2 regions of the Peribacillus sp. NPDC097895 genome follow, and region 2 is predicted to be linked to the other one. Evidence: riboswitches for the same ligand, from Rfam matches in the RefSeq annotation. Region 2 holds a riboswitch; the other holds the start of a gene.
What was found. A riboswitch is a leader RNA that binds a small molecule or an ion and turns the genes downstream of it on or off. The one in region 2 is predicted to bind S-adenosylmethionine.
Positions count from the first base shown of each region.

Region 1 (3,156 bases), on a different contig from region 2:
ACGATCACTTATTTCCTCCAAGTTCCCACCGTTACTATTGATAAAGTCATTCGTTCCAATATAAACGATGAAAGTACTTGCTTTATCAAGTTTCGTTTTAATGCGATAGTCATCAAGCTGTTTGATAACACCATCCGTTTCCTGTCCCTTTATACCGTAATTCCAAAAAGTCACTTTTTGTTTGGAGTCAGGATTATTCAATTCATCCTCCAGCCCCTCTACATAGCCTTCCCCATCCTTATCACCTTTTCCATAGGTTAATGAATCTCCAAAAGCCATCACCCTTTGCATATCCTTCGACTCGGAAGCTTGAAATTTATACGCAACAAAACAAATACCTAGTACAATAATTAATAAACCTGCTATTTTTTTCATTTTTGTTTCTCCTTTGTATATTCAATATGAAGTATTTCATTTTTTAAATACCCAAAATTCTGCATTCTTAACAATAAAAAAAATTGTCAGATAAAGAGTAAAAAGTGTATGATAATATAAAACTTTCAATGGAATAGGTTTCGCTCACCTTTCCTTCATAATTCGTGAGCTGATGACTCTTTATTCCGGAAATTGAAAATATATGATAGATAGGAGTTTAAATGATGGACGAGTACATAGAGTTTAGGGAAGCAGAACGGTCGGATTTACCCAAAATTGTTGAAATATATAATTCCACAATTGCTTCAAGAATGGTTACTGCAGATACGGAACCCGTTTCCGTACAATCGAGGATTGAATGGTTTGAGAAACATAACTCAGAAAGTCGACCGCTGTATATCATTACTATAGAAGGAAAAACTGCAGGGTGGATGAGCTTTCAATCTTTCTATGGTCGGCCCGCCTATAATTCTACGGCGGAGATCAGCATTTATATTGATGATTATTTCCGGGGAAAAGGAATTGGACGAATTTCGATTCAAAAGGCAATAGAAGTGAGCCCAAAATTAGGGGTGAAGACTCTATTAGGTTTCATATTTGCTCACAATATACCTAGCCTGAAGCTTTTTTCAAAATTCGGTTTTGAAAAATGGGCAAACTTACCACAAGTTGCCGAACTGGATGGCATTGAACGGGACTTGGTCATTCTTGGTAAACGTATCGATATTTAAATATAATTATTTAAAAGCTATTGCCTTCGGCAGTAGTTTTTTTAGTTTAAACGCAGAAGTCTATTATGAAACTTGACCCCAAACGGCGAGTTTAAAAATGCCTATAAACATTCTGATGCGCGAAATATTCAGATTCTCTTTTCTTGGCTAATGCATTTAACAGGGTATCCAGTTCTTGACTTGCTTGAATAGTTAGAAAACTGGTAAACCCATAAATTGCTGCCAATTTAATCATTTCCTGTCTTTTCTCTTCTATTCTTTCAACAGTTACCTTTCGACAATGCATTCTATATACACCTCCCATTAATTCAATTTTTTTACACTTATCACTATAATGAAACTTATAGTTAAAATCAACCATTTTTAGGGATTTAATTGTGTTATTTTGTATGATAATTGTGACAAAAAGCCTACTTTTTTCTTAATATATGTATTTTTTGTGACATCCCTCTAAATAGACATAAATAAAAAAAGCATTCACCCCTTGTAACACTGCGAATGCTTTCAAATATCCCTTATCACAAGATAATCTATCGTTTACTAAGTCATCCATTCCGAAGGTGTCTCGTTATTAGGTCTATTTATAACAATTTTATATTCATCTTCCAGTACTTTTAACGGGGCATCATAAAGGTGCCTTTCATCCGAAGTTTTGTATACTCCATTTGCCAATAACTCTTCAATCAGCAATGCCTTCCTCTGTTCGATCCTCTTAATTAATTCTGCCATGTAAATGGCCCCTTTCTTATTCATCTTAGAGCCTGCTTCAAAATGTAACAGATTTCATTATCACCAAATTATATATACCATTTCTATTATGTCACTAAACGTTATTTCACAAAAATAAAAGCCCCTTCTAATTCAAGAAGAGGCTGCAGTGTCCGTACGGCTCTTCTTATCTTCCAAGCGTTAGCTTGTTGGATGTAGCACAGTTCCCAAAATGGGTCTGCTGCCGAGGTTTCGTTGGGCCAAGTCCCTCCACCTCTCTGGATAAGAATTCTATTTATATAATTTGATGTAGAGATGATTTTATCCCAATTATCAACAAAAGTCAATTGCCCAGTTTTCCCTTATTTCAAGGCTATATATGGTTTCCTCATGCAAATTTGGGTTGCATTTTCTTCGCTTTCTGATATGATGTCAGTAATTACATACAATTCACACCACTAGGGGAGTCTTTTTTAAGACTGAGATGGAATTTGTTCCGGACCCTTTGAACCTGAACCGGCTCATACCGGCGGAGGGAAGTGGATGATATCGTCCGTACACTGACTTTATCCATCTACCCCGTTCCGTTTTTTTAGGATCGGGTTTTTTTATTGGATTAAAACAAAAGGGACCATTCTAAAGGAGGATGAACAATGGAGAATACTAATTTAGGAACCTTCAGTGATAGACTTCACGAACGTGCAAAAGGAATTTGGAAAAGGAACCATTCACATCCTTTTGTCCAGGCAATTGGCAACGGCACTCTTCCTGAAAAGAAATTTGCCTATTACTTGAAGCAGGACTATATCTATCTCATGGATTATTCCAAGCTCTTTGCCTTAGGTGTCATTAAAGCTCATAATGTCGAAACCATGGCAAAGTTTGCGAGTATCTTGAATGAAACCCTTCAAGTGGAAATGGACATTCATCGGCAATATGCTTTGGAATTCGGTATAAGTTCAAAGGAATTAGAAAATACAGAACCAACTCCAACCACGCTAGCCTATACAGGTTACATGCTAAATGCCGCTCAGCATGGGACTTTAGCAGACCTGATCGCCTGTCTCCTACCATGTGCTTGGGATTATTATGAAATCGGTTTGAAATTAAAAGCACAAAATGGTGAAGCATTGGATAATAATCGTTATGCCGCTTGGATTAAATCCTATTCATCTCCTGAATTCGGCGAAGCACACAAGTGGCTAATTGGTTTGTTAGAAGAATTAATCGAAGGCATGCCTGAAAATGAACTTCTTAGATTAGAAAAGCACTTTTTGGTGACTTCCCGCTATGAATATTTATTTTGGGAAATGGTTCAAAACGAGCAGGATTGGCCACTGTA
Region 1 covers NZ_JBNNSH010000002.1:385,766-388,921, forward strand. The annotation lists gene ACQKMH_RS13145 (SGNH/GDSL hydrolase family protein) at 1-375, opposite strand, end outside; gene ACQKMH_RS13150 (N-acetyltransferase family protein) at 600-1,106, shown strand; gene ACQKMH_RS13155 (aspartyl-phosphate phosphatase Spo0E family protein) at 1,198-1,392, opposite strand; gene ACQKMH_RS13160 (Fur-regulated basic protein FbpA) at 1,647-1,859, opposite strand; SAM riboswitch class I at 1,999-2,103, opposite strand; TPP riboswitch at 2,265-2,369, shown strand; gene tenA (thiaminase II) at 2,468-3,156, shown strand, end outside.
Region 1: linked by a shared signal. The riboswitch ahead of ACQKMH_RS13160 (Fur-regulated basic protein FbpA) and the one ahead of ACQKMH_RS22970 (sugar ABC transporter substrate-binding protein) in region 2 are both predicted to bind S-adenosylmethionine.

Region 2 (3,156 bases):
ATTGGAAAGAAAAAAGGTCTGAAAAAATCCTTGCTTTCATTCGTAAAACATTATCTAACCTGTTAGAAAAACGGGCAGCTAATGAGCGTAAATGTGAGCACTCCATTTCTTGGAATGAACAGATGGAAATCAAACTAAATGGAGCGGTCAACCAACTGGCTGATTTGGAAAAAGAAAAAAGTGAGAATATCATAAGGTCATATCGTTCGCTTAAAGATGAAGTGAAAAATCAACTTTATTCCAAAATTCCTGAATTACTGAGGGATTGTTCTAAATCGTTAACCGAAAGCAGTGATTTCAGTCAGGTCCATATACAGTTAAACCAGGAAATGAATGAGCGGATCCAAGCATTCATATCTGATAAAATCATGCCGCAGTATTACCGTTCCCTTCAAGATTGGATTGCCAGTTCCCAAATGGAATTCGCACAAAGCCAACAATTTATGGATGAGATGAGTGCTGGTTTCAATGAATTATACAAAGAAGAACGAATTACGCTTGCAGGTGACTTCAGAGTATTGGATGACTGGCGTCGTGATGCCGATCGGATGACAAGCAGTATCCGCATCGATGACGTTAATATCCTTATGCGCAGGACTCCATCACAATTGCTGCTTAAAGGAGCAGGAAAGCTGTTTGGGGCGATACCGCAAAATAAAGCCAATATGTACAATCGTTATAAGAAATACCTGGAAAGTGAAGATTACCTGGATGTTGCTGAGATGATCACTGAACGTTTCCTTACCCAATTCGGGTTGTTTGAAAAATCCCTGGATCGTGACATTGCACTTTTCTATCGCAGTTCATTTGCCTTACTTCAAAAAACAATTGAACAAACGCAGACTGAAATTAAAGACTACCAGGCAGCATTGGAGCATATGAAAGAAAATCCGGAAGTTTACCGTGATCCAATCACTTTGTTTGAAGTGAAATTACGTCAGTTGGAGAGACTTGAAAAAATTGAGAAAAAACGTCTAGCCCAACTGCAAAGAAAATAAAAAATAAACAGAAACATTTCAAATATTCAAAAATCTATTGACTTTATGACTATATCCCGATAAAGTGATAATTACGAAAAACGTATTACAATATATTCTCTTATCAAGAGTGGCGGAGGGACTGGCCCTAAGATGCCCAGCAACCGTTCCATTAGGAATTGGTGCTAAATCCTGCAAAACAGAAATGTTTTGACAGATAAGAGAGGGACAAGTCTGCAAAACAGCTGATCAAACCTCTCTATACTAGAGAGGTTTTTATTTTAGGATTTACACCAACTTGATTGATGCGAATAATAAGAGATTTTAGGGGGGAACAAGATGAGAAGGTCTATTAAAGGGGTATTCGTTTCAGCCATCGCTTCGGCTTTGCTATTAACGGGGTGCTCAACAGGGCAGAGTTCTACAGAAGCGAAGAAAGAAGAAAAGGTATCATTTGAAAATGTACCGGAAAGATTTGCCGAAGGGGAAGGAGCCAAAATCAAAGTGATCCGTAAAATTGGCGGAGATGATCATACGGCTCAATACTTAGCCGGAGCGAAGGAAGAAGGAGAAGATTTAGGGTTTCAAGTGGATACATATACAGCCAATGGAGATACGGCTAAATTCCATGATGCCATCGCCCAGGCTTTGGAGGAAGATTATGACGGCTATATCATCTCCCATGGGGATGATGCAGCGACAGTGAATGACGTTCAAAAGTTGGTTGATGCAGGTAAAAGCGTTGTCACCTTCGATTCTATTAGTGATCTATCCAAAATAGACGGTGTGACATTAACCTCACAGGATGATGAGGCGCTGGCAACACTCGCTTTTGATAAATTGATAGAAGAACAGAAAGGTAAAGCTTCAATTGCCTATCTTTGGGTGGATGGTTTCCCTCCAATGGTAAGACGAAACGCAGTCTATCAGGAAAAATTAAAAGAAAATCCTGGGATTAAAGAAGTCGAAAGATTCGGAGTGGCATCAGCTGATACTTCCGTTCAGACACAGAATGCAGTAGCCGCAATGCTGAATAAATATCCTAAAGGAAAATTGGATGCAATATTTGCAACATGGGATGCCTTCGCTATTGGAGCGGCACGGGCTATTAAAGAAGCAGGCCGGGATGAAGTGAAGATATATGGAATTGATGTATCAAATGCAGATCTTCAGGAAATCCAATCAGCTGATAGCTCATGGTCCTACACGGCAGCAGTCGATCCCAAATTGATCGGTGCAGTGAATATGAGGTTATTGGCAAAAAAATTAGCGGGCGAAGAAACGCCGCAAACATATGACTTAAAGGCTTCACTAATTTCACAAAAGCAAATCCAAGCTTCAAAAGAAGCGGTAAACATGTCCAATCTATCTGGTATTGTCGATGGCTGGGGTGTATCAGCAGAATTTGAAGAGGATTGGATGAAAGTTTTGAAAGACCATTATAAAAAGTAAAAAGAGACACTCTCTTTCAGTAGAAGGGAGTGTCTGTTCAATAGGGGGGATGGACATGGGCACACAACTAGAAATGAAGAAGATCTCGATTGAGTTTCCTGGGGTAAAGGCGCTAAGTGAAGTTGATTTTTCTGCACAATCAGGGACAGCACATGCATTGGTCGGTGCAAACGGAGCAGGGAAATCGACGTTAATGAAAGTTTTATCAGGAGCTCATGTTCATTATTCAGGTGAAATTTTTTTAAATGGGATGAAGCAGGATATCCGTTCGCCAAAGGAGGCGCAGGAACAAGGCATTCAAATTGTGCATCAGGAAGTAGATACCGCACTGATCCCCTATTTAACGGTTGGGGAAAATGTAATGTTGAATGATATGGTCCAAAACATGGGCAAAAAACAGATGGTACATTGGAAAGAGCTGCACAACAAAGCCTCTTATATTCTTGATGATATGAAAATTCGTGTCTCTTCAAAAAAGCTGGTAAGAGACCTTACCTTGGCTGAAAAACAGATGGTCCTGATAGCGAGGGCCGTTTCGACAGAATGCAAATTCTTGATTCTCGATGAACCAACTGCTCCGTTAAGTCATACGGAGACGACAGAACTTTTTCGAATTGTAAATGAATTAAAGCAAAAAGGTGTGGGAATCATTTTCATTTCCCATCGTCTCCCTGAGATATTTGAAATCTGTGAGGAAATTACGATCATGAGAAATGGAGAGCGTGTC
Region 2 covers NZ_JBNNSH010000006.1:90,119-93,274, forward strand. The annotation lists gene ACQKMH_RS22965 (GTPase domain-containing protein) at 1-998, shown strand, start outside; SAM riboswitch class I at 1,096-1,201, shown strand; gene ACQKMH_RS22970 (sugar ABC transporter substrate-binding protein) at 1,317-2,429, shown strand; gene ACQKMH_RS22975 (sugar ABC transporter ATP-binding protein) at 2,485-3,156, shown strand, end outside.